Linked DNA regions of Methylotuvimicrobium sp. KM2. The protein of the gene in region 1 interacts with the protein of each later gene in a pairwise test. Links are inferred from orthologs where the notes say so. Each region holds a gene or a part of one and is shown in the gene's direction. Other genes may lie near its edges.

What was found. The genes of interacting proteins can lie anywhere in the genome.
Region 2: the proteins of dhaK (region 1) and parE interact in binary tests that used the Escherichia coli proteins (3 or more experiments, as listed by UniProt). The link is inferred for Methylotuvimicrobium sp. KM2 from one-to-one orthologs.

The regions. Positions count from the first base shown.
Region 1 is NZ_CP150634.1:4,884,102-4,892,536, forward strand. Bases 4,578-7,491 are described here. They hold dhaK (dihydroxyacetone kinase subunit DhaK), read left to right. Parts: upstream 4,578-5,496; coding sequence 5,497-6,486; downstream 6,487-7,491. Other genes in these bases: WJM45_RS20585 (HAD-IIA family hydrolase), read left to right, coding at 4,602-5,420; dhaL (dihydroxyacetone kinase subunit DhaL), read right to left, coding at 6,490-7,119; WJM45_RS20600 (hypothetical protein), read right to left, coding at 7,192-7,491. Also shown: WJM45_RS20565 (hypothetical protein), read right to left, coding at 1-691; tkt (transketolase), read right to left, coding at 849-2,861; hxlB (6-phospho-3-hexuloisomerase), read right to left, coding at 3,032-3,565; hxlA (3-hexulose-6-phosphate synthase), read right to left, coding at 3,569-4,216; more of WJM45_RS20600, read right to left, coding at 7,492-7,605; ADP compounds hydrolase NudE, read right to left, coding at 8,213-8,435. UniProt on the Escherichia coli protein: Dihydroxyacetone binding subunit of the dihydroxyacetone kinase, which is responsible for the phosphoenolpyruvate (PEP)-dependent phosphorylation of dihydroxyacetone via a phosphoryl group transfer from DhaL-ATP.
Region 2 is NZ_CP150634.1:1,177,784-1,183,505, forward strand. What follows is about bases 1-2,962. They hold parE (DNA topoisomerase IV subunit B), read left to right. Parts: upstream 1-517; coding sequence 518-2,407; downstream 2,408-2,962. Other genes in these bases: ispA ((2E,6E)-farnesyl diphosphate synthase), read right to left, coding at 1-207; WJM45_RS05265 (exodeoxyribonuclease VII small subunit), read right to left, coding at 200-433; WJM45_RS05275 (type I restriction-modification system subunit M), read left to right, coding at 2,868-2,962. In the rest of the region: more of WJM45_RS05275, read left to right, coding at 2,963-5,288; WJM45_RS05280 (PDDEXK nuclease domain-containing protein), read left to right, coding at 5,285-5,722. UniProt on the Escherichia coli protein: Topoisomerase IV is essential for chromosome segregation; it is the principal protein responsible for decatenating newly replicated chromosomes. It relaxes supercoiled DNA.

The DNA.
Region 1 (8,435 bases):
ATTTTTTCGCCAACTCTACTTGCTTGGTGAGATATTTTGCCACACCTGTCTGTGCCGGTATTTGACGAGCAGCTTGTTCTTGCTGCGTCATATACTTAGAAACTTTAGTTGTTTGCGGCAAGTGACTTGCTTCAATTTGCTGGCGCAATAAATATTTGGCGACTCCTGTTGCCGGCGCCTCTGCATTTTCCATAAAACCTTGCTTAGCGACATATTTGTCGACGCCGGTTCTAACTGGCACCTTTTTTTCTTCAAACCCTTTTTTAGTTAGGTATTTTGCCACCCCTGTTACAACTTCCCGGGGCCTATCCAGTATTTCATGCCTCAATTGGTACTTAGCCACGCCGGTAACTGCCGGCTCTACTTTGGCACGTTCGTTCATTTTCGTTAAATACCGAGATACTCCTGATTCGATTTCTTCCGGCAACATCTCTGGCTCTATTTTCTCGACAACAATTTCTTGAGGTTTATCAACTTCCGGTTTTACATCAAGCTTTTCAAGATATTTTGCAACACCCGTTACAGAAGCCTTTTTTTCCGGAGTCATTTTATTCAAATATCGCTCTACCCCAGTCGGCCCTTCGGAACTTCTGTCAGACACTACAACATCGCTACTCAGCTCGACCGAGTCGTCGGAAGAAGAGGTCGGCAGTATCCCTAATAAACTATTTAGCCAATTATTATTTTTCATTTGTGGACACCACATCAATACGTTGTTTTTAAGAAGCTGTTCAGCAAAACCCGCCGACGAAACTTAATCGGTTCGCGGCTACCTAGAGATCAAATAAACTCATGGCGCCGCAAACCCTTTTGTTATCCAGACTCTGCAGATACTAGCTAGAGATGGATCATAGGAGAGCTTCGACGTGTTTGACGACATTGTCAACGGTGAAGCCGAACTCTTTGAACAGCGCGCCGGCCGGTGCCGATTCGCCGAAACGATCCATTCCGATGACGCAGCCTTGTGTGCCCGCGTATTTCCACCAGCTGTCGGTCACGCCCGCTTCAATCACGACGCGTTTTGTCACCGATGACGGCAGCACCGATTCACGGTAGGCTTCGTCTTGCGCATCAAATACGTTGGTCGATGGCATCGAGACGACGCGTACTTTTTTGCCTCTGCCGCTCAACTCGTCTGCCGCTTTCACCGCCAATTCGACTTCCGAGCCCGTCGCAATCAGGATCACGTCCGGCTGACCTTCGCTGTCTTTCAGAATGTAGCCGCCTTTGTTGATCGCTTCAATCTGCGCCGGCGTCCGCGCAATGTGCGCTAGGTTTTGCCGTGAGAAGATCAGACAGCTCGGTCCATCGTTTCGTTCAATCGCCGCTTTCCACGAAACCGCCGATTCCACAGCATCGCACGGACGCCAGACTTGCATGTTCGGAATCATGCGCAAGGTCGCGGTTTGTTCGATCGGTTGGTGGGTCGGGCCGTCTTCGCCGAGTCCAATCGAGTCGTGCGTGTAGACGAAGATGGTCGGGATTTTCATCAACGACGCCATCCGCAAGGCATTCCGCGCGTATTCGGAGAACATCAGGAAGGTCGCGCCGTACGGCTTGAAGCCGCCATGCAGGGTGATGCCGTTCATGATCGCCGACATGCCGAATTCACGGACGCCGTAGTAGACGTAGTTGCCGTCATGTCCCGGGGCGTTGACGTCTTTGCAACCCGACCACAGGGTCAAGTTGGAGCCCGCCAAGTCCGCCGAGCCGCCCATCAGTTCGGGCAGTAACGGGCCAAATCCGTTCAGGGTGTTTTGCGAGGCTTTGCGGCTAGCGATGGTTTCGCCTTTCGCGTCGACCGCTGCAATGAAGGCGTTCGCTTTTTCCGACCAGTCGCTCGGTAGTTGTCCGTTCATGCGGCGTTCGAATTCGGCCGCCAGTTCCGGATGCGCGGCTTTATATTGCGCGAATTTGTCGTTCCAGGCTTCTTCCTGACGTGCGCCTTTGCTTTTTGCGTCCCAACCCGCGTAAATGTCCGCCGGGATTTCGAATGGCGCATGCGGCCAACCGATACGTTCGCGGGTTGCCGTGATTTCGGCTTCGCCTAATGCCGCTCCATGACATTCTTCTTTGCCTTCTTTGTTCGGTGAGCCCCAGCCAATGATGGTTTGGCAGCAGATCAAGGTCGGCCGGTCGGTGACGCTGCGCGCTTCTTCCAAGGCTTTTTTCACGGCTTCCGGATTATGTCCATCTACTTTCGGGATGACGTGCCAGCCGTAAGCTTCGAAGCGTTTCGGCGTGTCGTCCAGGAACCAACCCGGCGTGTCGCCGTGACCGCGGACTTCGCCGTCGATCGAGATGTTGTTGTCGTCGTAGACGGCAATCAGTTTGCCTAGTTTCATTGAGCCGGCCAATGAGCAGGCTTCATGCGAGATGCCTTCCATTAAACAGCCGTCGCCCAGGAAGGCGTAGGTGTAATGGTCGACGATTTCGTGCCCGGGACGGTTAAATTGACCCGCTAGTGCGCGTTCGGCTATCGCAAAGCCCACGGCATTGGTGATGCCTTGACCTAACGGTCCGGTCGTCGTTTCAACGCCCGGCGCATAGCCGTATTCCGGATGACCCGGGGTTTTTGAATGCAGTTGACGGAATTGTTTCAGTTCGTCGATCGGCAGTTCGTAACCGGTCAGATGCAGTAACGAGTACAGCAGCATCGAACCGTGTCCGTTGGACAGTACAAAACGGTCTCGATTGGCCCAGTTCGGGTTTGTCGGGTTATGTTGCAGAAAGTCGTTCCATAACACCTCGGCGATATCCGCCATCCCCATCGGTGCGCCCGGGTGTCCGGAGTTGGCTTTTTGGACGGCATCCATGCTCAAAGCGCGTATGGCGTTCGCTAAGTCTCGGCGCGAAGGCATATTCTTCTCCTTTGTCAATTCGGTAAGTTACAACGGTGACTCGTTTCGGTAACGCCTTGCGGCTCGGTCACTTCTTTTGTTGTGTTGGAATTCGGTTGGAACGAGTGACAGGCCGCCACTCGTTCGGTTCGGCTTTCGGTTTGTTCCAGCGCGGATCGCTCCGCTTCGGATCACTCCAGGTTCGCGTGCCGCGATCTCATTTCTTCTTCCGGAATGCCTTTCTCATGAATGATATGTGAGATGATCGCTTCCAGGAAGAACAGCGTTGATAGTTCGAACACGGTGCCCATCGGCATGCCTTTCACTTTGCCGTACAGCTCCGATGTGCCAATTTGGAACACCGCATCCGCGAGGTCGCCTATCGTCGAATCGCTTTTTGCCGAGATCAACAGGATTTTAGCGCCGATTTCTTTCGCTTTCTTGGTGAACGCGATCAATTGTTCGGTTTCGCCCGAGCCTGAAATAATGACCAGCAGGTCGCCCGCCTTGATGCTCGGCGTGACGATTTCGCCAACCACGCTGACATCGTAGCCGCTATGCATCAAGCGCATCGCAAAAAACCGACCGATCAAGCCCGACCGACCCGCGCCCGATACGAACACGCGTTTCGCTTGGTCGAGTAGGGTGGTCAGTTTTTGATCATAGCTGTCGTCGGTCGCCGCCAGAATGCCGGATATTTTGTCAATGATCAGTTGCTGATGCATGACTTATGCACTCGCTGCATCAACCAGCTGACGGATTTCGCGTGCCGCTTCCGCCGGGGATGGCGCGCCATAAATCGCTGCACCGACCACGATGATGCTCGCGCCGCTGGCAACCACTTGTTGCACGGTCGCTTGTTTGATACCGCCGGCTACCGATACGCGTACGTTCAGGCCCAGATCGGCAATCGCTTGCAGGTCGGCAAATGGCGTTTGGCCCGCTGCTTGTGCGTCCAAGCCCGTGTGGACACCGACGATTTGTGCGCCCAGTTTCGCCGATTCGCGTGCGCAATCGACTTTGTCAGGCACGTTGATCAGGTCGACTTGCACTTCGGCATTGTGCGCGCGCGCCGCTTTGATCACACCTCCGATAGTGGCCAGACCCGATACGCCCAACACGGTGCAGATGTCCGCGCCCGCTGCGTAGAATGGCGCCGCTTCGTATTCGCCGGCATCCATCGTTTTCAGGTCAACCAACAACAGTTGGTCCGGGAATCGTTGTCTCAGTTCTTTCACTAAGCCAATCCCGTTGTATTTGATGCATGGGGTGCCAATCTCAAAAATATCTACATACGGTGCCACTTGCTCGGCAAGCGCAACGGTTTGATCGAAATCCAATGAGTCCAACGCCATTTGTATTAATGGTCTTGCCATGTTTCTTCTCCGATAGTTACGGTTTATTGTTGTTTAATGAAAAATCATAATTAACGATCAGGCCCTAAACCACCATAATTCCCTTTAATTAAAGCGGAAAATTGGCGCCTAAATCGATTTTAAACGAGTCTATTTTTAACCTGAACGGTGAACTCTAACCAGAATGCGAGCTGTTGTCAATTTCGCCGAGTCGAAGGTCGCCAGAACAGTACTACTAGCGGAGGGTAAAAATTATGCGCGAAACAATTACTTGAATCAAACTTGCTCTTTGCTAACGCCTCAATGTACTTTAGGATTTCGCGATAAATATATTCCGGGAGTTTAAGCTTTGCCGAGTACTTGGCCTCCTTCTTTTCTATTCATCAATCCTAATAACAACTAACTTATGACACCTTTTTCCGATATTCAGGCGCTGATCATCGATATGGATGGCGTTTTATGGCATGGCTCCCAACCGCTTCCGGGGCTTATTGATTTTTTTGAGACATTGCGTGCCAAACATTTACGCTACATTTTAGCGACTAACAACGCAACACTCACTGCCGAACAATATGTCATTAAATTAGCCGGAATGGGAGTATTCATAAGCGCCGATCAAATACTGACATCGGCAATGGCTACCGCCTCCTATTTATCGTGTGAGGTAGACCCGACCACTAGTCGCATTTTCGTAATTGGCGAAGAAGGTGCGCGCGCACCGCTTCTCGAACAAGGATTTACTTTAACCGATACTTTCGACCCGGTTAATACTCAAACAAATGCCGACATCGTTGTATGCGGGCTGGATCGAACACTCACCTGGCAAAAATTGGCCGATGCGACTTACACTCTCCATGCCGGCGCTAGATTCATCGGCACCAATGCCGATACTTCATTACCGACCGAACAGGGTATGACGATCGGCAATGGCGCCATTTTAGCGGCTTTACAAGCCGCCACCGGAGTGAAGCCGATTACTATCGGCAAACCCGAGCCGATCATGTACCGACAAGCCATGGCCTTGCTTGGCACCGATACAAACAAAACCATTGCAATAGGCGACCGGCTCGATACCGATATTCTCGGTGCCGTAAGAGCCGATATCCGCAGTTTAATGGTTTTGACCGGCGTGTCTTCCGAAGAAGATTTAAAAGTTTCCGATTTCCAGCCTACTTGGGTCATGCAGGATATTCGGGCGATTACCCAGGCCTTGCAAATAACTTAATCGTCCGATCGACAACCGATTTGCCAGGCAGCCTGCCAAGGTCTACCCTTAATATCATCACATAGGAGTTCCGAACATGAAAAAATTTATCAATAGCGTCGATACTCTGCTCGACGAAAGCTTGTCCGGCTTTGCCATGGCTCATGCCGATATCGTCAATTTTAATAAAGAACCCCACTTCATCAGCCGATTGGCAGCGACACAATCCGGTAAAGTCGCGCTCATCTCCGGCGGCGGCTCCGGTCACGAACCTTTGCATTCGGGCTTTGTCGGTCACGGCATGCTCGATGCGGCTTGTCCCGGGCAAATATTCACTTCGCCGACACCGGATCAAATGATGGCAGCGGCGCAAGCGGTCGAAAACGGAGGCGGTGTATTATTCATTGTTAAAAATTATGCGGGCGATGTTATGAATTTCGAAATGGCCGCCGAAATGATCGATTGCTCGAATGCGACTGTGTTGGTGAACGATGACGTTTCCCTGCCGAAAAATCACAGCACCGGGCGACGCGGCGTCGCCGGAACACTGATTGTCGAAAAAATTGTCGGCGCGGCTGCCGAAAACGGCAAAGACTTAGCCGCCTGTAAAGCCTTGGGTGAAAGAGTGAACGAAGCAACCGCGTCGATGGGGGTGGCAATGACGAGCTGCACCGTTCCGGCGCTTGGCAAACCGACATTTAACCTCAATGATGATGAAATTGAAATGGGCGTCGGTATTCACGGCGAAAGAGGGCACGAAACGATTCCGATCAAATCCGCCACGGAGATCGTCGAACAGCTCTCGACAGCGATTGATGAGGAGCTGAAACCCAAAAAAAATCAACCGGTACTGTTGCATATCAACGGCTTTGGAGCAACACCGCTCATCGAATTACATTTGATTTACAACCTAGCAGCCCAGTTTTGGCAAAAAAGCGGTGTGGATATCCGCCGCTCACTGGTCGGCAACTATACGACTTCACTCGACATGGCCGGCTGCTCCATCACCTTAACCTTGCTCGATGAAGAGTTATTGAAGCTGTGGGATGCGCCTGTCCATACAGCGGCATTACGCTGGGGCATGTAACCTTTATTTCGCTAGCACCGATGCTATCGCGCAAATCATCAGTTCCGCAGTTTTCGCTCCGGCGTCGATATGCCCTCGCGAGCGCTCTCCTAAAAACGATGCTCGGCCCTTGGTCGCCACCATATCGCGAGTGGCCTCCATACCCTGATTAGCGGTATCGCAAACCTGCTCTAAAATTTCTGGCCATGGAGTCGAATTGGCTTCCGCTTGTTTCAGGTAATCGGCTACCGGTATATAGACATCGAGCATCGTTTTCTCGCCGGCATCAGCCTTGCCTCTGCGCTTAACCGCTTCGACACCTTGCGCGAAGGCTTCGGCGAAGGTCGATACACTCAACTCTTGCCCCTTGGCCGCTTTGCTCATTGCGATGAATAGCGTTCCATAAAGAGACCCCGACGCACCTCCGATCGCCGACATCGATACCATGCCGATGCTCTGCAAGGCAGAGGCCCAATCGAGCGCCGATATTTCCTCTTCTTTTGTTTTTAAGGCCTTAATACCGCGTTGTAAATTCGAGACATGATCGCCGTCGCCAATTGCTTGATCCAATTCGGTGACTGATTCTGAGTTTTGCTTGATGGTGGCATCCACGGCATCGATCATTGCCGGGAATAATTTAGGAAATAATGACATGGCAAACTCCTTGACACAGTGTTGAAGGCTCGAGCATAGCCTTCAACAAGCCGGTCTGTCCAGTACCGTCAATCAGCCCAATGTCAACATTACCGCAAATGAACCGCCCAAAGCGATACTGCATACCACTTTCGATTTTTTAATCATGGGCGATGTTTGCCAAGTATTTTGCAATTGAGCTTTTTGTTCGAAGCACCAAGCAGGAACGGCTTCTTTGGCTTGGCGCCACAAATCGACGATATAGTTAAAAATGGCCACAGCCATGATTGCACCAATGCCCAACATCAAATAAAACACGATAATCTCGGTGGTTCTTGGATCGGTATCAAATGTCAATGAAATGATTTCATCCAACATAAATTCTATGAAAACATAGATGTGTTTAACGACCCATACGACCGCATGGATCAATTCCAACGGCATTTTAACGCTCAACAACATTATAGAAAAAAAGATCAACAAGTTGATTGTGCTGAATGCTTTCATATCGATTTTCTCCTGATTCAACGTAATAGACTTCGGCCAAAACCGTCTAAAAGCCTTGCGACCCGACAGAATAGGATGATTGATAAACTTGGGAAATTCCTTTTGTACATGACTATATCAACAGTAGCTTTCAATAAACTTGCATTGATATCTTTTGCTAATCAAAGTTCGGCGCCGCGGTGTCATGCGAGTCAAAAAGCTTGGTTAGGAACGAGCATGAAATAACTTCGACAACCGTTAGAAGGGGGTTCGGTGGCTCGATTGACAGGTGTCGGCGGCAGGGCAGATTTTTGCTCCTGCAAAATCTGCATTCATGCCATCCTTGGCAATCAGTCGCCGCCGTCAAGCCTACAGGGATGGATTCACGGCGTCCTGTCAAGCGAGCCACCGAACCGCCGCAGAGCCTACTACTTGTAGCAATTATTTTGTGCACATTCCTTACTTATCTATACCTTTCGCACTTCAAATTTCGGCAGTGCCTTAGGAGGCGCCGGGGTGCTCGGTAAAGGCTTTGCCAGCATGGAGCTGGCATAGAGCCTACATGGACGTATTCACGGCGTCCTTTGACGGGCACCCCGGTGCCGAATTTTGATCTCCGATAGGTATATTACGAACCCTTAAGATGATTCAATGTCATAAACAACGCCGCAATCGACCGGGCTTCGGTACACTCGCCGGTTGCAATCAACCCTCCAATATCGTCAATTTTCCAGGGCACGACTTCGAGTTCCTCGGGTTCGTCGCCCTGCAATTTTTCCTCATAAAGATCCGTGGCAATAATAATCTCGGTCATGTGCTCGAGATAAGCGGGCGCGATTGAAAACGAACTC
Region 2 (5,722 bases), 3.7 Mb from region 1 along the record:
GTCTAAATCTTCCGGTGCAATGCCCAAGGCTTTTCCTGTACAGTAGGTTAGCATTGGCCGCATGCGTTTACCGCCGTCCAGCACGCAATAGCGCATGGCTTCGTGCAATTTTGTCGGAATTTGATTTTCGCTTGGCAGCCGGGCTTCCAAGGCTCTTTCGACTCGGTTTTGACAAAAGGTCAGATAGTCTTTCAGTGCGTTACTCATCGGTGAAGGGCTCCAGAGTTTGAGTGCCGTTTTTTTCCAGTAAAATCTGAACTTTCTGTTCGGCTTCCTGCAAGGCTTTTTGGCAGGTTCGGGTCAAAGCGACGCCGCGTTCAAATGATTTTAACGAATCTTCTAAAGATAGCTCACCTTGTTCCATTTGCTCGACGAGTTGCTCAAGCTCGGCTAGGGACTCTTCGAATAAATTCGTGGTTTTTTTTTTCGGCATGTAGATAAAATAGTAGGTAGAAATTGGGCGATGGAATCAAACCGGCCATTATATATGAAATTGGATAATGAGTGATTAGGAAGTATGAGTAATGATTACAATGCAGCCGCGATAGAAGTATTAAGCGGCTTGGAACCGGTCCGAAAACGGCCGGGTATGTATACCGATACGACCCGGCCGAATCATTTGGTTCAGGAGGTTGTCGACAATAGCGTCGATGAAGCGATAGCGGGACATGCCGATACGATTGCTGTCGTGTTATACAAAGACGGTTCGGTGTCGGTCGGCGATAACGGCCGAGGAATGCCGGTCGACATTCATCCGGAGCAGGGTATTCCCGGTGTCGAAGTGATTTTGACGCAACTGCATGCCGGCGGGAAATTCTCGAATAAAAATTATCAGTTCTCCGGCGGTTTGCACGGTGTCGGTGTGTCGGTCGTGAATGCCTTGTCGGCCCAATTGGAGATTGAGGTCAAGCGGGGCGGTAAGGTGTATCGCATGACCTTTGCCGACGGCGAAAAGCAGAGCGAGTTGACCGAAATGGGCTCGGTGGGCCGCAACAATACCGGTACTTCGGTCAAGTTTTGGCCGAATGAAAAATATTTCGATTCGAGTAAGATTTCGGTTAGTAAACTCAGGCATGTATTGAGAGCGAAAGCGGTATTATGCCCGGGTCTCAATATTACTTTGCAATCCAAATTTACCGATGAGCAATGGCAGTGGTGCTACCAAGACGGCTTAAAGGAATATTTACTCGATCGTGTAGGAGATGCCGAATTTTATCCCGAACCGCCGTTCATGGGCAAAATGACGTCCGATCATGAAGCGGTCGAATGGGGTATCGTGTGGACGGCGGATAGTTTGCCGGAAGCGATTAACGAAAGTTATGTCAATTTGGTACCGACCGCGCAAGGGGGCACGCATGTCAATGGTTTGCGGGCCGGCTTGACTGAAGCGATGCGCGAGTTTTGCGATTTCAGAAACCTATTGCCGCGAGGCATCAAGGTTTCTCCGGAAGATGTCTGGGAGCACTGCCATTTTATTTTGTCGGTCAAATTGGAAGATCCTCAGTTTTCGGGACAAACCAAAGAGCGATTGAGTTCGCGCGAATGTGTCGCGTTCGTCTCGGGCGTTGCTAAAGACGGTTTCAGTCTTTGGCTGAATCAGCATCCCTCCGAAGGCGAAAAAATTGCCGAAATCATCATTGCCAGCGCGCAAAAACGATTGAAATCCGCCAAGAAAATCGTTCGTAAGAAATTGACATCGGGACCGGCGCTACCCGGTAAGCTTGCAGATTGTTCCGGTCAGGATATTGGTCGATCCGAGTTGTTTTTGGTTGAGGGCGATTCGGCCGGCGGTTCGGCTAAACAGGCTAGAGACCGAGAGTTTCAGGCAATCATGCCGCTACGGGGGAAAATCCTAAATACTTGGGAAGTTGATTCGAGCCAAGTCATGGCCTCCCAAGAAGTTCACGATATCGCGGTGGCCCTGGGCATAGAGCCGGGTTCGGATGATTTGCGAAGCCTGCGCTACGGCAAGGTATGTATTTTGGCAGACGCGGACTCGGACGGAAATCATATTGCAACATTGATTTGCGCATTGTTTTACCAACATTTCAAGGCGCTGGTGCAAGCCGGTCATGTTTTCGTTGCAATGCCGCCGTTGTACCGGGTCGATATCGGCAAAAAAGTCTTTTATGCGCTCGACGAATCCGAGCGGCAAGGCGTTTTGGATCGAATTAAGGCGGAGAAGTTGAAAGGCCAGATCAATGTTCAGCGTTTCAAAGGCTTGGGCGAAATGAACCCGAGTCAGCTTCGCGAAACGACGATGAACCCCGATACCCGCCGGCTCGTGCAATTAACGGTAACCGAAGACGACGATACCAGCGAACAACTGGATTTACTATTAGCCAAAAAACGCTCGCCGGATCGCAAGCATTGGCTCGAAACCAAAGGGAATTTGGCGGATTTGTGATGAGTAGGGTGAGCAGTAAGTCGGGAGCGGAGAGCAGGGGTTGGTACTACAAGCGGGACCTTTCGCCGGTCAAACTTCATCGCTGGAGTGTCCTGCCATACACATCAATCTAAATGCTGCTCCTCGCTGCAGCTAAATTGCTATTGGCCGGGACGTCATGAGAGCCATTGCAACAAATCGCGGGTTTGGTAAATGGCAGCGTTATCATAACCGCGCCTGCGTTTATACCTTTCGCACTTCAAATTTCGGCAGTGCCTAAGGAGGCGCCGGGGTGCTCGGCAAAGGCTTTGCCAGCATGGAGCTGGCATAGAGCCTACAGGGACGTATTCACGGCGTCCTTTGACGGGCACCCCGGCGCCGAATTTTGATCTCCGATGAGTATAAACAAGACTACCGAAGTTTGAAGTTCGAAAGGTATATAAACGGACCGGGCAAGCGCCCGGCACAGTAAGGAATAACCATGGCTATTAAGAAAACCGAACTCTACTCCTCCCTTTGGGCTAGCTGCGACGAACTGCGCGGCGGTATGGATGCCAGTCAGTACAAAGACTACGTACTGACCCTGCTGTTTATGAAGTACGTCTCCGATAAGTACAAAGGCGACCCTTACGGCATGATCGTGGTGCCTCAAGGTGCCAGCTTCGACGATATGGTTGCGCTAAAAGGTGACAAAGAAATCGGCGATAAAATCAATAAGGTTATCAGTGCGCTTGCTGAAGAGAACGACCTGAAAGGCGTCATCGACGTGGCCGACTTTAACGATGAAGACAAGCTCGGCAAAGGCAAAGAAATGGTTGACCGACTAGGTAAATTGGTCGGTATTTTTGAAGGCTTAAACCTGGCTGATAACCGCGCCGATGGTGACGACTTACTTGGCGATGCTTACGAATACCTGATGCGCCACTTCGCCACCGAATCGGGCAAGTCTAAGGGCCAATTTTATACGCCGTCGGAAGTCTCGCGCATTCTCGCGAAAGTCATTGGTATCAATAGCGATACGCCGCAAGACGCAACCGTCTACGACCCCACCTGTGGCTCAGGCTCGCTATTGTTAAAAGCCAGCGATGAAGCGCCGCGTGGTTTGAGTATTTTCGGACAGGAAATGGACAATGCCACCAGTGCCTTGGCGCGTATGAACATGATTCTGCACAACACCGCCACCGCTAAAATCTGGAAGGGCAATACCATTTCCGATCCCCAGTGGAAAGACGCCAACGGCCGGCTTAAAACCTTTGACTTCGCTGTCGCCAACCCGCCGTTCTCCAATAAAAACTGGACCAGCGGCATTAATCCGCAAGAAGATGAATTTGGCCGTTTTACCTGGGGCATTCCGCCGGAAAAAAACGGCGACTACACTTTTCTGCTGCACATTATCAAAAGCCTGAAAAGCACCGGCAAAGGCGCGGTGATTCTGCCCCATGGTGTCCTGTTCCGTGGCAATGCCGAAGCGCGCATTCGTGAAAATCTGATTAAACAAGGCTACATCAAAGGCATCATCGGTCTGCCCGCCAACTTGTTTTACGGCACAGGCATTCCTGCCTGCATTATTGTGATCGACAAAGAGCACGCGCAAGCAAGGAAAGGCATTTTTATGGTCGATGCCAGCAAAGGCTTTATGAAAGACGGCAACAAAAACCGTCTGCGCAGCCAGGATATTCACAAAATCGTCGATGTGTTCACCAAACAACTGGAGCAGCCGCGCTATTCCCGCATGGTGCCCGTAAGCGAAATCGCCGCGAATGATTACAACCTGAATATTCCGCGTTACATTGATTCCAGCGAGCCGGAAGACCTGCATGACTTAAGTGCCCATTTGCAGGGCGGTATTCCCAATGCCGATATCGATGCTTTGGAACGTTACTGGCAAGTCTTCCCCAGTATTCGCGCCAGCCTGTTCGAACCCGTGCGCGAAGGTTACAGCCAAGCGTTGGTCAAAGCCAGCGAGGTGAAAAGCACCATTCTCAATCACCAGGAATTTAAAAGCTTTGCCGCAGCGAGCCTTGTGCCCTTTACCGATTGGTCTGAGCGCGCCAACTTAAAAGCCATAGCACCAGGTGAACAGCCAAAACAGATCATTCACCGCATTAGTGAAGACTTGTTGGAAAGCTATTCCAGCAACTCACTGCTCAGCAAATACGACATTTACCAGATTTTGATGGATTACTGGGCGGATACCCTGCAAGACGATGTCTATGTACTGGTGCAGGATGACTGGCCCGCAGGTAAGGTACTGCGCGAATTGGCGGTTAAAAAGGGCGAAAAACTCAAAGAAACGCCGGATTTGGTGATTAACAAAACCAAATACAAAGCCGAATTGATTCCACCGGCTTTGATCATCGCCCGTTTCTTCTCCAGCGAACAGCAACAAGCGGATGCCATGCAAGGCGCACTCGATAGCGCCGGCCAAGAACTGGAAACCTACTTGGAAGAAAACGGCGGCGAAGATGGCCTGCTGAGTGAAGCGCTGAACGATAAAGACAAAGTCACCAAAGCCACGGTTACCGAACGCTTGAAGCTGGCAGCAGACCCGGAAGAAAAGGCCGCCCTTAAACAGGCCAAGAAACTGTTCGATGCCGAAGCGGAGTCCAAAAAAGCCCTGAAAGAGGCGCAAGATGCCCTCGATTTAGCCGTGTTTAAGCAGTATCCCAAACTGAGCATCGACGAGATCAAAGTCCTGATTGTTGAAGATAAATGGCTGGCGACACTGGAAAGCAACATTGTTGCCGAAATCGAACGAGTGACGCAGCAACTGGCCAATCGAGTGAAAGAATTGGAAGAGCGCTATAGCGAGCCGTTACCGGCTATTATCCAATCGGTAGAGCAGTTTAGCGACAAAGTAGCAGGGCACCTAAAAGCCATGGGCTTGGAGTGGTCGGTATGAGTGAATTAAACTTCACCGGATTAAACCATCTGGTGGATGCCATTGCCCGCCAGATTGAGCAAGCGCGCAGCCAAGTTCGTCAAACGGTAAACATTGCCATGGTACAAAGTTATTGGGAGATTGGTCGCCTAATTGTTGAGGAAGAACAACAGGGTGAAAGCCGTGCGGTCTATGGCAAGCAACAATTACAGCAACTCTCCCAACAGTTAACAGAACGCTTAGGCAAAGGCTTTGACGTTGGCAACCTGCGTAATATGCGCCAGTTTTATCTAGCTTTTCCAATTCACGACGCAGTGCGTAGTGAATTAAGCTGGACACACTACCGAGCCTTAATGCGTATCGACAATCCAGCCGCAAGGGATTGGTATCTGCAAGAGGCGATCAGCCAGAGTTGGAGTGCTCGTGCATTAGAACGCCAAATCAACGTGCTCTAT